3 regions of the Ferrigenium straubiae genome follow, and region 3 is predicted to be linked to each of the others. Evidence: riboswitches for the same ligand, from Rfam matches in the RefSeq annotation. Region 3 holds a riboswitch; each other region holds the start of a gene.
The links. A riboswitch is a leader RNA that binds a small molecule or an ion and turns the genes downstream of it on or off. The one in region 3 is predicted to bind cyclic di-GMP.
Positions count from the first base shown of each region.

Region 1: another riboswitch for cyclic di-GMP. It lies ahead of ACRRNM_RS02060 (HlyD family type I secretion periplasmic adaptor subunit); the one in region 3 lies ahead of ACRRNM_RS05740 (bacteriohemerythrin).
Region 2: another riboswitch for cyclic di-GMP. It lies ahead of ACRRNM_RS03870 (HlyD family type I secretion periplasmic adaptor subunit); the one in region 3 lies ahead of ACRRNM_RS05740 (bacteriohemerythrin).

Region 1 covers NZ_CP194331.1:434,587-442,716, forward strand. The annotation lists gene ACRRNM_RS02045 (helix-turn-helix transcriptional regulator) at 1-189, shown strand, start outside; gene ACRRNM_RS02050 (IS256 family transposase) at 815-2,041, opposite strand; gene ACRRNM_RS02055 (peptidase domain-containing ABC transporter) at 2,206-4,050, shown strand; cyclic di-GMP riboswitch class I at 4,315-4,399, shown strand; gene ACRRNM_RS02060 (HlyD family type I secretion periplasmic adaptor subunit) at 4,593-5,960, shown strand; gene ACRRNM_RS02065 (protein-lysine palmitoyltransferase) at 6,004-6,573, shown strand; gene ACRRNM_RS02070 (acyl carrier protein) at 6,596-6,838, shown strand; gene ACRRNM_RS02075 (beta-ketoacyl-[acyl-carrier-protein] synthase family protein) at 6,845-8,089, shown strand; gene ACRRNM_RS02080 (N-acetyltransferase family protein) at 8,107-8,130, shown strand, end outside.
Region 2 covers NZ_CP194331.1:855,692-860,387, forward strand. The annotation lists gene ACRRNM_RS03865 (hypothetical protein) at 90-440, opposite strand; gene ACRRNM_RS03870 (HlyD family type I secretion periplasmic adaptor subunit) at 486-1,853, opposite strand; cyclic di-GMP riboswitch class I at 2,047-2,131, opposite strand; gene ACRRNM_RS03875 (peptidase domain-containing ABC transporter) at 2,396-4,624, opposite strand.
Region 3 covers NZ_CP194331.1:1,227,915-1,236,044, reverse strand. The annotation lists gene purN (phosphoribosylglycinamide formyltransferase) at 1-589, opposite strand, end outside; gene purM (phosphoribosylformylglycinamidine cyclo-ligase) at 747-1,787, opposite strand; gene ACRRNM_RS05755 (AI-2E family transporter) at 1,848-2,906, shown strand; gene hda (DnaA regulatory inactivator Hda) at 2,903-3,571, shown strand; gene ACRRNM_RS05745 (HAD family hydrolase) at 3,577-4,239, shown strand; cyclic di-GMP riboswitch class I at 4,317-4,401, shown strand; gene ACRRNM_RS05740 (bacteriohemerythrin) at 4,675-5,094, shown strand; gene ACRRNM_RS05735 (AMP-binding protein) at 5,116-7,938, opposite strand; gene ACRRNM_RS05730 (MFS transporter) at 7,935-8,130, opposite strand, start outside.

The DNA of each region.
Region 1 (8,130 bases), 790 kb from region 3:
GAGGTGGCGGCGCTCACTGGATTTGCGCATGTAACAATTCAGCAGCGCCGGATCAAGGAATTCCCTAATCCGCTGGCTGGTGTGCGTCGACTTAAATGGAGATTGGGAGATGTGCGTGCTTGGATTAGAACTCGCACACAGCAGCATGGGAATCACACCCAAAAGCAAAAAATGGGTGGTAAGGCATGAGTTATGCAATTCGCATCAAACGCAGGGCAACTTCAACGGTACCCGATGGCATTCTGGCCAATGAACGTTTGAGCTGCCGGCACGCGTAGTGCTCGGCGGGATGTTGGGAAGGGCGCAGCTTGCCAAAAATGGATACCCGAATCAATAAATGGACACTCGAATCCATAAATGGATAGTCGAGTCCATAAATGGATGCACTAACACCACAACGAACATCTTGGGAGCATCGTTCAATTTTCGTAGATGTCACCAAGATGTAGCGTTTTCATGTTGCCATTTATGGCAACGTTGGAGAGTCATTGCGAACGTCGTATCGATTTAATTCCGTTACTTCGGCAAGTAGTGGGAACGAAGTAACGTAGGGAGCCAATAAAAAGTTATGTTGCCGAATCGACTTCCGAAAACGGAAAAATGCTATGCCATCAAGGCAAGAGGTCTCTGCTCTCAAGCTGCCCGTGCGCGCGGCTACACATCCCCCAACACCGTTCCCATCACAACCGTTGTCGAGTACGTCATAAGCCGAAAGCCGGCGTATTCGCGCAACACCTGGAAGCAATACAAGAACGCACTACGCTTCCACGCCCAGCAAAGAGGGTGCCCCGAATTTTGTGTAAACGGGGTTTCTCTACTGTTGCGGCATCCGATCCTCGAACTGGATAGTAAACCGGTTTAGCGCAGCCTTCCAATCCCTGATGGGCATCGTCCATTTCTTGCTGATGTTATTCAGCGCCAGGTAGAACAGTTTCAGTAATGCCTCGTCGCTTGGGAATGAGCCCCGGTTCTTGGTGATCTTGCGCAGGCTCATGTTCACCGACTCGATCGCATTAGTGGTGTAGATCACTCGCCTGATCTCCGGCGGGTAGTCAAAGAACGGGATGATACGCGCCCAGTTGCGCCGCCATGACTGGATGATCGGCGGGTACGCCTCACCCCATTTTTCCTCGAGTTCGGCCAGCCGCAGCCCGGCATCCTCGACGGTGGCGGCGCTATAGATGGCGCGCAAGCCGGTTACGACCTCTTCACGCAACTTCCACGAGACATAGTTCAGGCTGTAGCGCACCAGATGCACGATGCATAACTGCACGTCGGTCTTGGGGAATACGGCCTCGATGGCTTCCGGGAATCCCTTCAAGCCATCGACACAGGCTATGAAGATGTCCTGCACGCCACGGTTCTTCAGTTCGGTCATCACCTGCAACCAGAACTTGGCGCCTTCGGTCTGGGCGATCCAGATGCCCAGCAGCTCCTTCTCGCCGGTCATGTTGATGCCCAACGCCAGGTAGACCGCCTTGGCGCGGACGGTGCCGGCATCCCTTACCTTTACGTGAATGCAGTCCAGATAGACGATGGGATACAGCGCATCCAGCGGGCGGGATTGCCATGTCTTCACCTCGTCGGTCACGGCATCGGTCACCGAGGAGGTCAGCGTCGGCGACACCTCCGTGCCATACATTTCTTCCAGGTGGGACTGGATCTCGCGCACGGTCATGCCACGGGCGTAGAGCGACAGAATCTTGTCGTCAAATCCAGTCCAGCGGGTCTGGTGCTTGGGGATGAGTTGCGGCTCGAAGCTGCCGTGGCGATCGCGAGGAATCTCGATGGGGAGCTCGCCGAATTCACCCTTGAGTGTCTTTTTGCTTTTGCCGTTGCGGGTGTTGCCCGCAGGATTGGTGACGGCTTCATTCTTGCCGTAACCAAGATGCGCTTCCATCTCGGCATTCAGCGCACGTTCGACCAATGCCTTGGTGAGCTGCTTGAGCAGGCCGTGCTCGCCTATCAGGTCTTCCGGTTTCTTGTAGTTAGCCAGCAGGCTGTCGATCAGTTCTTGCGGTAGTGCTTTCGCTACGGTCATGTCCTCTCCTTGCAAAGTGGCGGCAGTTTCCTGCCAAATGACCGTTTACACAAAAATTCTTACACCCTCAAACTGAGGCTGCTGTCCCGCATCCAGAAGGGCAGGAGGCTCCGCCGCCCAAACCAGCAACCCCCGCACTGCTCATCAAGGCCGACGAAGAGCGCGTGCTGTTCTTCCGCGCAGGAGCCGAGCAGCCCGAGACCGTGCCGCTCGCCGAATTCACCAGGCACTTCCGCAACGACATCCTGCTGGTCGCGCGCGACACCGCGCAGACCGCGGCCGACCTCGAAGAGGAGCAGACCGCCTCGGCCCCGCAGCCTCCCGCGCCCGGCCACACCCCGTTCGGCTTCCGCTGGTTCGTGCCGGAGTTGATGAAGCACAAGCGCGTCTGGCGCGACATCCTCATCGCCTCGCTCGCGATCCAGCTCGTCGGCCTCGTCACCCCGCTGTTCACCCAGGTCATAATCGACAAGGTCATCGTCCACCAGACACAGAGTACCCTCATCGCCATCGCCGTGGGGCTGGTCATGTTCATGCTGTTCAACAGCGCCATGACCTGGCTGCGCCAGTACTTCGTGCTGCACACCGGCAACCGCATTGATGCCGTGCTCGGCAGCCAGGTGTTCCGCCACCTCTTGCACCTGCCGCTGCCGTACTTCGAACACCGTCCCACCGGCACCCTGGTCGCGCGCCTGCACGGCGTCGAGACCGTGCGCGAATTCATCTCCGGCGCGGCGGTGAGCCTGTTGCTCGACCTGCCGTTCCTGCTCATCTTCGTCGCCGTGATGTTCTGGTACAGCTGGCAGCTCACCCTGATCGCGCTCCTGCTGCTGTCGCTGATCTGCGCCCTGAGCTTCGCCGTCACGCCCGCGTTGCGCGACAAGCTCAACCACCAGTTCCTGCTGGGCGCCAAGAGCCAGGCCTTCGTCACCGAATACGTCGCCGGCATGGAGACCGTCAAGTCACTGCAGATGGAACCGGTGCTGGAACAGAAATACGGCGACCTGCTCTCGAACTATCTCGCCGCCGGCTTCTCCACGCGCCAGCTCTCCAACAGCTACAACGTCGCGGCCAACGCGCTCGAACAGATCATGACCCTGTCCATCCTCGTGGTCGGCGCGCTGCTCGTGATGCGGAACGAAGGCTTCACCATCGGCATGCTGGTCGCATTCCAGATGTTCGCCGGGCGCATGAGCCAGCCGATGCTGCGCCTGGCCGGGCTGTGGCAGGAATTCCAGCAGGCCGACATCGCCGTCAAGCGCCTCGGCGACCTGATGGACGCGCCCGCCGAACCGCATGCGCTGGTTCCCGCGCGCGCACGCGGCGGGGCAGGGGGCAAGGTCGAGCTCAGGGAGGTCAGCTTTCGCTACAGCGACAAGCACCCCTACCTGTACCGCAGCCTCAACCTCACCCTGCCCGCGGGCAAGCTCACCGTGCTGATGGGGCCCTCGGGCTGCGGCAAGAGCACGCTCGCCAAGATGCTGCAGGGCTTCTACTGGCCGACCGACGGCAGCGTGCTGCTCGACGGCTACGACATCCGCCACCTCGCCGCGAACGAACTGCGCGCCAACTTCGGCGTCGTGCCGCAGGAGACGCGCCTGTTCTCAGGCACGCTCTACGACAACCTGCAACTGGCTAATCCGCACGCCGGCTTCGAGGAGATCGTGCATGCGTGCAAGATGGCCGAGATCCATGCGGTCATAGAGCAGCTCCCGCAGGGTTACCAGACACCGGTGGGTGAGAACGGTGTGGGACTTTCCGGTGGGCAGCGCCAGCGCATCGCCATCGCGCGCGCCCTGCTCAAGCGCCCGCGCGTGTTGATCTTCGACGAATCGGTGAGCAACCTCGATATGCAGACCGCTGAACACTTCGCCGGCACCATCAATAAGCTCAAGGGCAAGGTCACCATGCTGTTCATCACCCACCAGTTGCCCAAGGCGCTGCAAGTGGACGAGGTGATCGAGTTCGGCAAGCCGGAGGGGGCGGCAGCTGCGGCGGTGAGCCATTAGGCACGAAATCGCCGGATTGTCCCAAATGACTAGGCCGAAATATATATGCATTTCGGCATATTGTTTTATGCCTGTCCGCGGATTAACGTTACGCCCAAACAAAAATAATTAGGGAAGCGTGAATAAGTCCTCCGTTCGTAGTGAGCTTGTCGAACCATGAACGGAGCATGGAATGAAATCCGCAAGCCGTAAAGCCCGCCCTTCGACAGGCTCAGGGCAAACGTACTTGTTCAGTTTCCTTGCCACCGGATTTTTCCGGGGCACCAATGAAAAAGGCAAACCTGCCGAAAGGCAGGGACGCAAAGTTTCCGGTCTAAGGGGTAAAACCTATGATGGCGGGGCTGCCAATGGTAGTTTTCGGCAGCTCCTTTGTTTGTGGAGAGAGGGGCGTCATGTTGGTCAGGTCAGTTGCAGAAGTGCATCTCCCTTATCGCGGTGCGGTAAGCGGCATGTCAGACGTATTTCCTTCCGATACATCTCCCATAGCCTCTCCCCGGATCGAGCCCGGATTGATCCACCTAAAATCCTCCGGGAAGCAATAAATGCGCGCCAAGCGCTGGAAAAAACAACTCACGGGCGTCGATCCCCTCGACTTCTCCCCCGGCCTGCTGCGCATCCAGGCGCAACCGCCCGCGCCGTTTGCGCGCACCCTGCTGTATATCCTGCTCACCCTGCTGGGGCTTCTGTTCATCTGGTCCGCCCTCGGCAAGCTCGACGTCGTCGCCAGCGCCGAGGGCAAACTCATCCCGCAAAGCTACCTCAAGATCGTTCAGCCCTCCGAGCAGGGCGTCATCCGCGACATCCTCGTCGAAGAGGGGCAGCGGGTCAAAGCCGGGCAGGTGCTCATGCGCATGGACACCACCCTCTCCGGAACCGATGTCGCCACGCTGAACACGGATGCACAGAGCAAACGCCTCACCCTGCGCCGCATCGACGCCGAGCTTTCAGGTCGCCCCTTCGCCAAACAAGCCGGCGACCCCGCCGACCTCTACAGCCAGGCGCGCGCCCAGCACCAGGCCAACCGCCTCGCTTTTGATACCGCACTCGCTCAGGAGCGCAGCCTGCACGCCAAGGCGCAGAGCGACCTCGCCGCCGCCGAAGAGGTACGCACCAAGCTGCTCAAGACCCTGCCGCACTACCGCCAGCAGGACGAGGCCTACGAGAAGCTCGTCAAGGACGGCTTCGTCAGCCGCATCATGGCCAACGACAAGGCGCGCGAACGCATCGAAAAGGAACAGGGCCTCAAGTCGCAGGAATACCTCATCCAGAGCGCCCAGGCCAGCCTCGACCAATCCTCCCGCAGGCTCGCCCAGATCACCGCCGACTACCGGCGCAACCTGCAGAACGAACGCGCCGACATCGAAGACAAGCTCGACAAGTCCAAGGGCGAACTCGCCAAGCAGCAATACCGCCACGGCCTGCACGAACTCAGGGCCCCGCACGACGGCATCGTCAAGGACCTCGCCACCCACACCCCCGGCACCGTCATCAGCCCCGGCACCATCCTGATGACCCTCGTCCCAAACGACGAAATCCTGCGCGCCGAAGTCTGGGTCGGCAACCAGGACGTCGGCTTCATCCACACCGGCGAACCGGTCAAGATCAAGTTCGCCGCCTACCAGTTCCAGAAGTACGGCATGGTCGAGGGTGAGGTCGCGCACCTCTCCGCCGACGCCAGCGACAACAACCCGCAACAGCAGCCCAGCAACAAGACCGGCAGCAACCTGCCGTTCGCCTACCGCGCCCTGATCGACCTCAAGGCGCAACACCTCATCGCCGACGGCGTGCGCCACAGCCTCAGCCCCGGCATGCAGGTCACGGCGGAGATACACCTCGGCACGAGAACCATCCTCGAATACCTGCTCTCGCCGGTGCTGGGCGCGTTCCAGGAAGCGGCGAGGGAGCGGTGAGCATAGCCACGATATTTTTAACCGAAACAACGAAGGAAACAGCATGAACAAGAAAGTCAGCACAGCAGCCACCGACAAGCCCGGCCAGCCGAAAAAAAACGGCAAGGCAAAACAGGCTGCGACCGAAGCGCCGGGCCAGGCCGCACAAAACGAAAAAGCCCCTGCGACTGCGCAGCCCGCATTGAAGGAAGCGCAGAATTCGCTTGCCAAGCTGCCCATCATGGGGCCGGCGCTCTGGCTGTATGCGCGGGACCCGATGAAGAAATTCATGTTCGTGGGCGACATCGACTGGGCCATCCTGCCGCCCGTCATCCTCGACCAATGCCGCCTCTACACCAAAGACGGAATTCCGTTTGCCTTCTTCACCTGGGCGCTGGTGAATGACGCAATCGATCAGCGCCTGCGTTCGGGCACGCCGCGCATCGCGCCGAACGAATGGAAATCCGGCACACACCTCTGGCTGGTCGATGTCGTCACGCCGTTCGGCAAAACGGAAGAAATGATCGACGAATTGCGCAAGGCGCAGTTCCCCGGCCAGAAGATCAGCGCGCTGCTGCCCGATCCGCAACAGGGCAACCAGGTCAAGCTGCGCGAATGGGCGCCCGCCAACTGACCAATTGACATAGGGGTTTGCCATGACACCAACAATCGCCATTCTCCGGCGCCTGATCGAGGAGGATTTGGGGTTGCCTTGCGACCAACTGTCGCTGGAATCGCGCCTCGACGACATCGGAATCGATTCGCTCACATTCATGGAGCTGTCGTTTGGCCTTGAGAAGGAACTGAACATCAGCTTCCCTGGTGCAACACCCGCCATTCGCACCGTTGGCGATTTTGTTGCACTGGTCGACGGCCTGCGGGCTAAGGCCGGGAGATAGAGTCACATGGAAATCCGCAGAGTCGTCGTCACCGGAATAGGCATTGTCAGCCCCCTTGGTCATGACCCCAAGACCTTCTTCGACAATCTGGCCAATGCCAGATCCGGCGTGCGCCGCATCGACGATCGCTTCGACTCGCCTCTCGATGCTCCGGTGGCCGCCACGGTGGAAGGCTTCGATCCCGCTACGCACTTCCCGAAAACCCGGCTCCTCTCGCTCGACCGGGTCAGCCAGTTCGCCCTGGTCGCCGCTCGCCAGGCGATCGAGGATGCACAGCTTGAGCCGGCGCGGATTGGTGCGGAGCGCGTTGGCGTTTCCGTCGGAACCGGTATGGGTGGCGCAGGCACGCTGGACAGCGCCTACGATGAAATTTACGTGCGCCACGCGCGCCGGGTGCGCCCCCTGACGCTCATAGCCGCCATGAATAATGCCGCGACGGCCAACTTGTCCATCGAATTCGGAATGCAGGGCGCCAGCTTCACCCATTCGGCTGCATGTGCGTCATCGGCCATCGCGATCGGCGAAGCAGCCCGCCACATCCGCCATGGCTATGCCGATGCCATGCTGGCGGGCGGCGCCGAATCCCTGCTCACGCTTGGCGTCATCCGCGCTTGGGAAGCATTGCGCACTCTGGCCAATATGGACGAGAGACACCCCGAGACAAGCTGTCGCCCCTTTGCCGCCGACCGCAGCGGATTTGTCCTTGGCGAAGGCGCCGGATTTATCGTGCTCGAAGAGCTCTCCGCCGCCCTGCGGCGCGGCGCTAGGCCCTACGCCGAACTGTGCGGTTATGGCGCCAACAGCGATGCTCACCACCTCACCCAGCCCAATGCCGTCGGCCAGGCGGCCGCCATGCGCCAAGCGCTGGCCGACGCCGGAATGGAGCCGGATGAAATCGGTTACGTCAACGCGCACGGCACCGCCACCGCAGTGGGCGATGCGGCCGAGACGGCTGCCATCAAGGCCGTGTTTGGCGAGCGGGCGCATCGCCTGCCGGTCAGCTCCACCAAATCTATGCACGGTCACTTGCTGGGCGCTGCGGGCGCCGTTGAATTCATCGCCTCCCTGCTGGCCCTGAAAAATGAAACCCTGCCGCCTACCGCGCATCTGCAAGTCGCCGATCCGGAATGCGATCTCGATTATGTGCCGCTTCGCGCCCGGCCAGCGCCCGGCGTCCGCGCCGTCATGTCCAATTCATTCGCCTTCGGCGGCAGCAATGCGGCGCTGATCGCCCGCCGGCTTACACACTGACCTACCAAGAGAACATCATGAGCATACGCAAAGCCAAACCG
Region 2 (4,696 bases), 370 kb from region 3:
CTAGTCGGATGGCTAGTAGTTCCACCAGGCCTGTCCTGAGCCACGCCGAAGAAGGGCTCACCACGAACGGAGGGATATTCAGCGCTTCCTTATTCTGGACAGGCATCTTTAATTCCTGCTTTCGACTGTATATCCGTAGCAACCGAGCGTAATTTTTCCGCTACGACCCTCAGACTGTTCATTTGCACCCTGGCGGCTTCAACCTTCTCCGCATCGACCGGCTGCCCGTCGGACAGGACCGAATTCGTCACCCGCTCTATGGCGTCGGCAAACCGGTCCAGTGCGTTCGCCCGAGCGAGATAGTTTTCAGTCTTGGCCGTCACCGATTTCCATATGGAATGACTGAAGTCGTCCACCTGTTTCAACAGTTCATCTACAAAAACCTCCCCGCCAGCCAAGCCACGCAACAAAGAAACCGGCTCTTCGTCATGCTTTTTCATTTCGCTTCTCCTGTCAGGAAATCAAAGTTCTCTTGATCGTTGCGCTCACCGCTCCCTCCCCGCTTCCTGGAACGCCCCCAGCACCGGCGAAAGCAGGTATTCGAGGATGGTCCGAGTGCCGAGGTGTATCTCCGCCGTAACCTGCATGCCGGGGCTAAGGCTGTGGCGCACGCCGTCGGCGATGAGGTGCTGGGCCTTGAGGTCGATCAAGGCGCGATAGGCGAACGGGAGGTTGCTGCCGGCCTTGTTGCCGGGCTGCTGTTGCGGGTTGTTGTCGCTGGCGTCGGCGGAGAGGTGCGCGACCTCACCCTCGACCATGCCGTACTTCTGGAACTGGTAGGCGGCGAACTTGATCTTGACCGGTTCGCCGGTGTGGATGAAGCCGACGTCCTGGTTGCCGACCCAGACTTCGGCGCGCAGGATTTCGTCGTTGGGGACGAGGGTCATCAGGATGGTGCCGGGGCTGATGACGGTGCCGGGGGTGTGGGTGGCGAGGTCCTTGACGATGCCGTCGTGCGGCGCCCTGAGTTCGTGGAGGCCGTGGCGGTATTGCTGCTTGGCGAGTTCGCCCTTGGCCTTGTCGAGCTTGTCTTCGATGTCGGCGCGTTCGTTCTGCAGGTTGCGCCGGTAGTCGGCGGTGATCTGGGCGAGCCTGCGGGAGGATTGGTCGAGGCTGGCCTGGGCGCTCTGGATGAGGTATTCCTGCGACTTGAGGTCCTGTTCCTTTTCGATGCGTTCGCGCGCCTTGTCGTTGGCCATGATGCGGCTGACGAAGCCGTCCTTGACGAGCTTCTCGTAGGCCTCGTCCTGCTGGCGGTAGTGCGGCAGGGTCTTGAGCAGCTTGGTGCGAACTTCCTCGGCGGCGGCGAGGTCGCTCTGCGCCTTGGCGTGCAGGCTGCGTTCCTGGGCGAGTGCAGTCTCGTAGGCGAGGCGGTTGGCCTGGTGCTGGGCGCGCGCCTGGCTGTAGAGGTCGGCGGGGTCCCCGGCTTGTTTGGCGAAGGGGCGGCCTGAAAGCTCGGTGTCGATGCGGCGCAGGGTGAGGCGTTTGCTCTGCGCATCCGTATTCAGCGTGGCGACATCGGTTCCGGAGAGGGTAGTGTCCATGCGCATGAGCACCTGTCCGGCTTTGACCCGCTGCCCCTCTTCGACGAGGATGTCGCGGATGACGCCCTGTTCGGAGGGCTGGACGATCTTGAGGTAGCTCTGCGGGATGAGCTTGCCCTCGGCGCTGGCGACGACATCGAGCTTGCCGAGGGCGGACCAGATGAACAGGAGCCCCAGCAGGGTGAGCAGGATATACAGCAGGGTACGCGCAAACGGCGCGGGCGGTTGCGCCTGGATGCGCAGCAGGCCGGGGGAGAAGTCGAGGGGATCGACGCCCGTGAGTTGTTTTTTCCAGCGCTTGGCGCGCATTTATTGCTCCCCGGAGGATTTCAGTTGGATCAATCCGGGCTCGATCCGGGGAGAGGCTACGAAAGATATATCGGGAGAAAATACGTCTGACATGCCGCTTACCGCACCGCGATAAGGGAGATGTACTTTTGCAACTGACCTCACCAACATGACGCCCCTCTCTCCACAAACAAAGGAGCTGCCGAAAACTACCATTGGCAGCCCCGCCATCATAGGTTTTACCCCTTAGACCGGAAACTTTGCGTCCCTGCCTTTCGGCAGGTTTGCCTTTTTCATTGGTGCCCCGGAAAAATCCGGTGGCAAGGAAACTGAACAAGTACGTTTGCCCTGAGCCTGTCGAAGGGCGGGCTTTACGGCTTGCGGATTTCATTCCATGCTCCGTTCATGGTTCGACAAGCTCACTACGAACGGAGGACTTATTCACGCTTCCCTAATTATTTTTGTTTGGGCGTAACGTTAATCCGCGGACAGGCATAAAACAATATGCCGAAATGCATATATATTTCGGCCTAGTCATTTGGGACAATCCGGCGATTTCGTGCCTAATGGCTCACCGCCGCAGCTGTCCCCGCCTCAGGTTTGCCGAACTCGATCACTTCGTCCACCTGCAGCGCCTTGGGCAACTGGTGGGTGATGAACAGCATGGTGACCTTGCCCTTGAGCTTGTTGATGGTGCCGGCGAAGTGTTCGGCGGTCTGCATATCGAGGTTGCTCACCGATTCGTCGAAGATCAACACGCGCGGGCGCTTGAGCAGGGCGCGCGCAATGGCGATGCGCTGGCGCTGCCCGCCCGAGAGGCCGATGCCGTTCTCGCCCACCGGGGTCTGGTAGCCTTGCGGGAGCTGCTCGATGACCGCATGTATCTCGGCCATCTTGCAGGCGTGGACGATCTCCTCGAAGCCGGCGTGCGGATTGGCCAGTTGCAGGTTGTCGTAGAGCGTGCCGGAAAAGAGGCGCGTCTCCTGCGGGACGACGCCGAAGTTGGCGCGCAGTTCGTTCGCGGCGAGGTGGCGGATGTCGTAGCCGTCGAGCAGCACGCTGCCGTCGGTCGGCCAGTAGAACCCCTGCAGCATCTTGGCCAGCGTGCTCTTGCCGCAGCCGGACGGCCCCATCAGCACGGTGAGCTTGCCCGCGGGCAGGGTGAGGTTGAGATTGCGGTACAGGTAGGGATGCTTGTCGCTGTAGCGGAAGCTGACCTCCCTGAGCTCGACCTTGCCCCCTGCCCCGCCGCGCGCACGCGCGGGAACGAGGGCATGCGGTTCGGCGGGGGCGTCCATCAGGTCGCCGAGGCGCTTGACGGCGATGTCGGCCTGCTGGAATTCCTGCCACAGCCCGGCCAGGCGCAGCATCGGCTGGCTCATGCGTCCCGCGAACATCTGGAATGCGACCAGCATGCCGATGGTGAAGCCTTCGTTCCGCATCACGAGCAGCGCGCCGACCACGAGGATGGACAGGGTCATGATCTGTTCGAGTGCGTTGGCGGCGACGTTGTAGCTGTTGGAGAGTTGGCGCGTGGAGAAGCCGGCGGCGAGATAGTTAGAGAGCAGGTCGCCATATTTCTGTTCCAGCACCGGTTCCATCTGCAGGGATTTGACGGTCTCCATGCCGGCGACATATTCGGTGACGAAGGCCTGGTTTTTTGCGCCCAGCAGGAACTGGTGGTTGAGCTTGTCGCGCAGCGCGGGCGTGACGGCGAAGCTCAGGGCGCAGATGAGCGACAGCAGCAGGAGCGCGATCAGGGTGAGCTGCCAGCTGTACCAGAACATCACGGCGAGGAAGATGAGCAGGAACGGCAGGTCGAGCAGCAAGGTGACGGCCGCGCCGGAGATGAATTCGCGCACCGTCTCGACGCCATGCAGGCGCGCGACCAGCGTGCCGGTGGGGCGGTGTTCGAAGTACGGCAGCGGCAGGTGCAAGAGGTGGCGGAACACCTGGCTGCCGAGCACGGCGTCGATGCGGTTGCCGGTGTGCAGCACGAAGTACTGGCGCAGCCAGGTCATGGCGCTGTTGAACAACATGAACATGACCAGCCCCACGGCGATGGCGATGAGGGTGCTCTGTGTCTGGTGAACGATGACCTTGTCAATGATGACCTGGGTGAACAGCGGGGTGACGAGGCCGACGAGCTGGATGGCGAGCGAGGCGATGAGGATGTCGCGCCAGACGCGCTTGTGCTTCATCAGCTCCGGCACGAACCAGCGGAAGCCGAACGGTGTGTGGCCGGGCGCGGGGGGCTGCGGGGCGGAGTCGGTCTGTTCCTCTTCGAGGTCGGCCGCGGTCTGCGCGGTGTCGCGCGCGACCAGCAGGATGTCGTTGCGGAAGTGTTGCGTGAACTCGGCGAGCGGAACGGTCTCGGGCTGCTCGGCTCCTGCGCGGAAGAACAGCACGCGCTCTTCGTCGGCCTTGACGAGCAGCGCGGGGGTTGCAAGCTTGGGCGGCGGAGCCTCCTGTCCTTCTTCCGGATGCGGGACAGCAGCCTCAGTTTCGGTTGCCGGAGCTTCCCCCTGCGTATCTGCTTCGTCTTCACGCAGGAAGGCGACCACGGGGAACGGCATGCGCTCCAGCGTGGCGATGCCCTCTTCATCCAGCACCGTCTCGCCGACCTTGAAGTCCAGTGCCTGCAAGGCGGCGATCAGCGAGGTGCGCGAATACGGCGGCGGAAATTGCTGGCGGATGAGCTGCGGATCGAACGGAAGACGGAATACGCGCGACAGGCTGCCGATCAGCCATAACATGTCCTGCCCGGTGTAGTGCATCTCCTGCCCTTTCAAAAAATCTATCGGTCAAGCATGAGCCTGACATCATGCAAATAATACGGTGTACTTGTTTTCGCAACCACAAAC
Region 3 (8,130 bases):
GCAATCTGACCCGCCCGTCATCGCCCAGTTCAACCCGGCCCGCGCACAGCCAGCGGACGGCCTGCGGGTAGATGCGGTGCTCTTCATCCAGTACCCGCGCCGCGAGCGCCTGCTCGGTGTCGCCGCCCAGCACCGGCACGGCGGCCTGGATGATGATCGGGCCGTGGTCGAGATCGGGGGTGACGAAATGCACCGTGCAGCCGTGGATGCGCACGCCGTCGTGCAAGGCGCGCGCATGCGTATCGAGGCCGCCGTAGGCGGGCAGCAGCGAGGGATGAATGTTGACCAGCCTGCCGTGATAGCGCGCCACGAAGCCCGCCGTGAGGATGCGCATGAAACCCGCGAGCACCACGAAATCCGGGTGGAAGGTGTCGATGAGCCCGGCCAGCGCGGCATCGAAGCTCTCGCGGTCCGGGTAGTCGCGGTGCCCGATGACGGCGGTCGGAATGCCGTGCGCCTGTGCGACCTGCAGTCCGCCGGCATCGGCGCGGTTGCTGATCACCGCCGCGATGCGGCAGGGCAGCTTCGCTTCGAGCAGCGCCTGCATGTTGCTGCCGCGGCCGGAGATGAGGATGACGATGGACTTCATGTTTGCCTGCGACTCTCTGAATTAACCCGAATAATTCATTTGAGCGTAGGTCGGGCTTCAGCCCGACATGTCGGGTTAAAACCCGACCTACAACCCTAGCTGAATTAATCCGTTCGTAGTGAACCCTTCGATAAGCTCAGGGCGAACGGTTTATCTATTAGCTGACCTGCGTCTGGTGCTCGTCGCCGTTCCTCGCGCGGATCGCGCCGATCACAGTGGCACGTTCGCCGGCCGCGTTGAGTTGTGCGACTGCCGCGTCAGCATCCTTGCCGTCCACGATCACCACCATGCCGATGCCGCAGTTGAAGGTGCGGTACATTTCCTGCGGCGCGACGTTGCCCATCTCGCGCAGCCAGTCGAACAGTTTGGGCGTATGCCAGGCCTTGCCGTTCAGTTGCGCGACAACGTTTTCCGGCAGCACGCGCGGCACGTTCTCCAGCAGGCCGCCGCCGGTGATATGCGCCATGCCCTTGACCGTCACGGACTGCATCAGCGCCAGCAGCGGCTTCACGTAGATGCGCGTCGGCGCCATGATGCAGTCGGCCAAGGTGCGCTCGCCGTCGAACTTCGCGTTGAGGTTGGGTCTGCTGCGCTCGATGATCTTGCGCACCAGCGAGTAGCCGTTGGAGTGCGCGCCGTTCGATGCGAGGCCGATGACCGCGTCGCCCGCCTTGATGTTCTGGCCGGTGATGATCTTCGATTTTTCCACCACGCCGACCGCGAAGCCCGCGAGGTCGTATTCGCCGGCCGGGTACATGCCGGGCATCTCGGCGGTCTCGCCGCCGATCAGCGCGCAGCCGGCCTGTTCGCAGCCGGAGGCGATGCCCTTGATGACCTCGGTGGCGGCCTCCACGTCGAGCTTGCCGCAGGCGAAGTAGTCGAGGAAGAACAGCGGCTCCGCGCCCTGCACCAGAATATCGTTGACGCTCATGCCGACCAGGTCGATGCCGACCGTGTCGTGGCGGTTCAGCTCGAACGCCAGCTTCAGCTTGGTGCCGACGCCGTCGGTACCGGACACCAGCACGGGTTCCTTGTACTTTTTGGAAATTTCTACCAGCCCGCCGAAGCCGCCAATGCCGCAGAGAACTTCGGGGCGCATGGTGCGTTTGGCGAACGGCTTGATGTTTTCGACGAGGCGGTCGCCCGCGTCGATATCGACGCCGGCATCGCGGTAGGACAGTGAACTGGTCTGGCTCAAGTTGAGTTCTCGCTTTCTAGAAGGTAAAGTGCCGCAAATTTCCCGCGAATTTTACCCGAAATGACCCTGCCTCGCTTCGCCGCCGCGCAATGGCTGATCTTTGCTGCCGTTGCCGCCGTGCTGCTGTATCTGCTCAGCCCGATCCTCACGCCGTTCGTCGCGGCGGGCATCCTCGCCTACATCTGCAACCCGCTGGTGCAGCGCCTCGCCGCCCGCAAAGTGCCGCGCACGCTGGCTGTGGCGCTGGTGATGGGCGGCTTGCTGCTGCTGTCCGGCCTGCTGCTCGTCATCATGCTGCCACTGTTGGAAAAGGAAATCAGCCTGTTCGTGACGCGCGTCCCGGACTGGATCGAGGCTGCGCGCACGAAGCTGCTGCCGCAGTTGCAGCAATGGTTTGGCGTGAGCCTCGAATGGGACGCACAGGCGCTGAAGAACCTGCTGCTCAGCCACTGGCAGGGCGCGGGCGGGGTTGCGGGGAAAGTGCTGCCGTGGATCGGCAGCAGCGGCGGTGCGATTGCCGGCGCGCTGGTCAACCTGCTGCTGATTCCGGTGGCGATGTTCTACCTGCTGCGCGACTGGGATGCGCTGGTCGCGCAACTGGACGAACTGGTCCCGCGCCACTGGCACGCCAAGGTGGCGGAGATCGCCGCCGAAGTGGACGGCGTGCTCGCGGAGTTCCTGCGCGGGCAGATTGCCGTGATGCTGCTGATGAGTTTGTTTTACGTCGTGGCGCTGTGGCTGGCCGGACTGGAGTTCGCCTTGCCTATCGGCATCCTCGCCGGGGTGCTGGTGTTCGTACCCTATCTCGGCATGATCCTCGGCCTGTCGCTCGCGACGCTCGCGGCGGCGATGCAGTTCACGAGCTTCGGCGGCGTGCTGTGGGTATGGGCGGCGTTCGGCGCCGGGCAGTTGCTCGAAGGCATGGTGGTCACGCCGTGGCTGGTCGGCGACCGCATCGGCCTGCATCCACTCGCGGTGATCTTCGCGCTGCTCGCCTTCGGCCAGGTGTTCGGCTTCTTCGGCCTGCTGCTTGCGCTGCCGCTGTCCGCAATCCTGCTGGTTGCGCTGCGCCACGGCAGGGCGTGGTATCTCACAAGTAACATGTACAACAAACCGTGAGCCAACTGCTGCTCGACATTACCCCCGATTCGCAACCGACCCTGGCCAACTTCGTCGCGGGGCGCAACCTCGAATTGCTTTCGGTGCTGCGCCATGCCCTGGCGGGCAGCAGCAGCGAGCGGAGTTTCTATCTCTGGGGTGAGGCCGGCAGCGGCAAGAGCCACTTGCTGCGCGCCTGTGTAAGCGCAGCACTGGAGGCGCAGCGCAGCGCGGTCTATGCGCAGGGCAGTGTCCCGCAGCCCACAGAGGTGGTCGCGGTGGACGATGTCGAGCGCCTCGACGCCGCCGCGCAGATCGAACTGTTCGATCTCTACAACCGCATGCGCGACAGCGGCGGCATGCTGCTGGTCAGCGGCACACAGGCGCCGCTGCATCTGGCGCTTCGCGACGACCTGCGCACCCGCCTCGGCTGGGGGCTGGTGTACCAGGTGCACGGCCTGAGCGACGAGGAAAAGGCGCAGGCGCTGGCGCAGCACGCGCAGTCGCGCGGCTTCGCGCTGCCGCCGGAGGTCACGCAATATCTGCTGCGCCACGGCCGCCGCGACCTGCCCAGCCTGATGGCGGCGCTGGACGCGCTGGACGAGCATTCGCTGCGCCTGCACCGCGCGCCGTCGGTGCCGCTGCTCAAAGAAATCCTGCAACAGGAACTGAAAGGTAAAAGGTAACTGAAGTGAATCTGGCTTTATTCGATCTGGACAACACCCTGCTCAACGGCGACAGCGATTTCGAGTGGTCGCAGTTCCTCATCCGCATCGGCGTGCTCGACCGCGAACTGTTCGAGGTGAAGAACCTCGCCTTCTACGAGCAATACAAGGCCGGGACGCTGGACATCCACGAGTTCCTGGATTTCCAGCTCAAGCCGCTGTCGCGCCATTCGCGCAAGACGCTGGACGAGTGGCACAAGCAATTCATGCGCGAGAGCGTGCTGCCGATGATCACCCCGCAGTCGCGTGAACTGGTGCAGCGCCATCGCACGGCGGGGGACCTGTGCGTCATCATCACCGCGACCAACAGCTTCGTCACCGCACCGATCGCGCGCGAGTTCGGCGTCGAGCACCTGATCGCGACCGAGCCGGAGCACAAGGGCGGCGAATTCACCGGCGGTGTGGCGGATGTGCCGTGCTTCCGCGAGGGCAAGATCACGCGGCTGGAAAACTGGCTGAGAGAGCGCGGCTGGACGCTGGACAGCTTCGCCGATAGCACCTTCTACAGCGATTCGCTCAACGACCTGCCGCTTCTGCAGAAGGTGAAACACCCCGTCGCGGCCAATCCCGACGCCACGTTGCGCGCCCATGCCGAGCGGCATGGCTGGCAAATCATAAGCTTGTGCTAAATTACAATTTTTCCCTTGCGCAAAATTATGACTTAAGTAAGATTCGCATCCTCGTGCCGCCGGATTTTTGGCGGCACATTTGAAAAAGGCAAACCTGCCGAAAGGCAGGGACGCAAAGTTTCCGATCTAAGGGGTAAAACCTACGATAGCGGGGCCGCCAAAAAATGATTCTGGCTGTTGCTCTGCTTATCGATAAGGAGAAGTCATGTCAGAAGTCCAGCCTTCCTTTGAAGTCCATTCAAAACGCTCCGCCGGGGGCGGCCTGTCCGGCAGATTCCATCCCGATCAATTCCCGGAGTCGCGAATCGCGACAGGGGAAAATCCGAAGCCCTCCGGGTTTCACTGATTCCACATCTCCGTAATTGCACAATGCGCCCGCCCGGCGCGGTTTTTCAGCCGGCGGCTATCGTGGAAACTGAACTTTTGAGGCAAGCAATGGCATTAGTGTGGTCTAACGAATTGAGCGTCGGCAACGCCGTCATCGACTCGGAACATAGAAATCTGATCGTTATGGTGATCAGCCTGGATGCGACCATCAGGGCAAAGGACGGCTCGTCCCTGTCGCACGAGCTCGAGCAGATCGAGTACTGGCTGCGCGCTCATTTCAAGAACGAGAAAAGGATAGCAGCGGCGGTGGGCCTGGACTCCACCAGGATCGAATCGGTGCATGAGAATCTGCTGGATGAATTCCGTCGCATGAAGGACAAATTGAATGCGCTGAGCGGCATGTGGTCCGACCGGATCGCGAAACAGTGCTACCAATACCTGTGCGACTGGATAACCGGCCATATTGTCAGGGAAGACATGTTGATGAAGCCGGTGCTGAAGGAGCATGAATACAACTTCTGCGGTTGACGGAACTATCCCATCGAGCCTTCACCGCGCCTGAACCGGCGGCTTCTCCCCCCGCACGAGGTCGGGTTCCCCGCATAAGCCCAGGATTTCCGCGCGCACCGCGTCGCGCAGGCGGATCGCCGCGGTCCAGTCGTTGCCGTCCGGTGCGACGGGTGCGCCGATAGTGACCGAGATGGCGCCGCGGCGCGGGAACCAGTGGTCGGCGCGCAGCATGGAGCGCGTGCCGCGGATCACGACCGGCACGACCGGCACGTCCGCCTCGGCGGCCACCACGAAGGCGCCCATGCGGAACGGCAGCAGGCCGGGGTTGCGGTCGAAGGTTCCCTCCGGGAAGAACACCGGGCAGCGCCCCGCGCGCAGCGAGGCCGCGACCACCTGCACGTCCGCCGCGCCCTGCTGCGGATCGAAACGCTCGACGAAGTTTGTGCCGATGTGCTGCAGGTAGGTGCGCGGAACGAACTTGTCGAGCAGCTCCTTCTTCGCGACGAAACCATACTGCCTGCCCTCAATCGGCAGCGCCGCGACCATCACGATGCCGTCGAGGTAGCTCGCGTGGTTGGCCGCGAGCACGCAGGGCGTGGCAGGCAGATTCTCCAGCCCCTGCACCGCGAGCGGCGTGCCCGTGAGGCGCGCATAGAGGCGCGCGCTCGCGCGGCTCGCCGCCCAGCCCCAGGCGGGGCGCGGCAGCAGCGCGGCCGCGAGCCAGGTCAGCGGCGCGAGCAGCCAGAACAGCGACCACACCCAGCCCGCGTAGAGCAGGTCGGCCGCCACGCGGCCCGCGCGGCGCAGCTCGGGCAGCAGCCCGGCCCACGCGACCCGCATCACCTGCCACCACACCGCGCGCTCGGGCGCCGCGCCCTGTTCGTAGAGCTCGTGGCAGGCCGCGCGGCGGATCTTGCCGCTGGAGGTCTTGAGCACGCCGTGCAGCGGGGCGAGCACGATGTCGTCTGCGGGCGTGCCCAGCATGTCGAGGGTCAGCGCGTTGATGCGGCCGCGTAGCTCCTCGCGTTTTTGCTTTTCGGCCTCGCGCGTCTCGGCCATCACCACCAGCCGCTCGGTGCCGCTCACTGGGTCGGGGCTGCCGAACACCGCCACACAGCCGCGGCGCACGCCGGGGAGGTTGCCCACGGCCTCCTCCAGTTCGTGGGGATAGATGTTGCGCCCCGCGCGGATCACGATGTCTTTCGCGCGGCCGGTGAGGTAGACGTCGCCCTCGGCGAAATAGGCGTAGTCGCCGGAATCGAGCCAGCCATCGCGGAACAGCAGGCGGTTCTGCTCCGGGTTGCGGAAGTAGCCTGCGGTCGCGGAAGGGCCCTTGAATTCCAGCCGCCCTTCGACGCGCTCGGCGACCTCGCGCCCCGTGGCATCGACGACGCGGATCTGGTGGCCGGGCAGCGGGCGGCCGCAGGCGACGAAGCGCAACGCGTCCTTCTCATCCGTTGCGGGCTCGGCGCGGCCGGAGCGCGCGAAGCGCTCGCGGCTGATGCGGTCGACCAGCGGCCCGCGCATCGGCGGCGGGAAGGCGAGTCCCACCGAGCATTCCGCGAGCCCGTACACCGGCGCGAGCGCCTCGCGGCGCAGGCCGTAGCGCTCGAAGCGCCGCGCGAAATTTTCCAGGGTATCCGGGCTGACCGGCTCCGCGCCGTTGAACGCCCAGCGCCAGCCCGAGAGGTCCAGCCCCTCGATCGCCTCGTCGGGAATCTTGCGCAGGCAAAGCTCGTAGCCGAAGTTGGGCGAGGCCGAGAACGTGCCGCGGTGCTTGTGCATCGCCCACAGCCAGCGCTCGGGGCGCGCGAGGAAGGAGAGCGGCGACATCACCGCGAACGGCATGGCGTGATAGAGGCTGCCGAGCCACGCGCCGATCAGCCCCATGTCGTGGTAGAGCGGCAGCCAGCTCACGAACACGTCGGTGGAGCCGACCTCCGCCGCCTGTCCCATCGCGCGGATGTTGGCGAGCAGGTTGGCGTGGGTGAGGGCGACGCCCTTGGGGCTCGCGGTGCTGCCCGAGGTGTATTGCAAGAGCGCGATCTGTCCCGGCTGGAGCGCATAGCCCGGCGCCTTGCCCGAGTGCGTGAGCTCCTCCACGGTGAGCACCGCGCGCAGCGTCTCCACCTGCGCCTGCAGCAGGCGCGCCACGGCCTTGGCCTCCGGCACCGTGACCAGCATCGCGGCGAGCGCGTTGGAGAGGATGCCCGCGTGGCGGCGCAGGTGGTCCTCGATCTGCGAGGGGCGCGTCGGCGGGTAGATCGGCACGGGTACGCCGCCCGCGAGCAGCACGCCGAAGAAGCAGCGGAAGTAGTCGCGCCCGGTCGGCAGCATGATGGACACTGACTGGCCGGGCTGCAGGCCTCGCTCCAGCAGGCCGGCGGCGACCTGCGCCGCGCCCTCCTGAAGTTCGGCGTAGCTGACCGGCGTTTCCCCGCCCGCCTCGTCGAGCAGGACGATGTGGGTGCGCTCCGGGTGGGCGCGCACATGCCAGTCGAGCATCTCGGTCAGCGTGAGCGCGGCGGAGGGCTCGGACTCCACGCGCTCCGGCGCCGCGCCGCGCGGCATGGGCGTTGCGGGCATCGCGGGGGAGGCGGCCAGCACCGCCCCCAGCAGGTCGCGCGGCGTCTCGGCGCTGGCGAGCAGGTGCTCGGGGAGGGTGACGCCGAACGCGCGCTCGACGCGCATCAGCAGCTCCACGCGCCCGAGGCTATCCAGCCCGAGGTCTTTCTCGAGGGAGCTGTCCAGCGTGACCGCAACCTTCCCCCAGGAGCGGGTGTGCGTCTCGGCGACGAGGCGGCGCACGGTCTCCAGCAGCGCGCCGGACGTGTCTGTGGATAGTTCTCTTGGTTCGTTCAAGTCCGTTCTCCCTGCTCCAGCGCCGCGTTGCAGCCGCGTTTGGCATCCACCCCCGCGAGGATCAGCAGCCCGACCAGGAAGTAGCTGCCGGTGATCAGGATCGCGAGGCGGTGGTCGCCCTGCGTGAGCCAGCTCACCAGCCCGTAGGTCACGGGGCCGAGAATCGCGGAGAGCTTCACCGCCAGCCCCCAC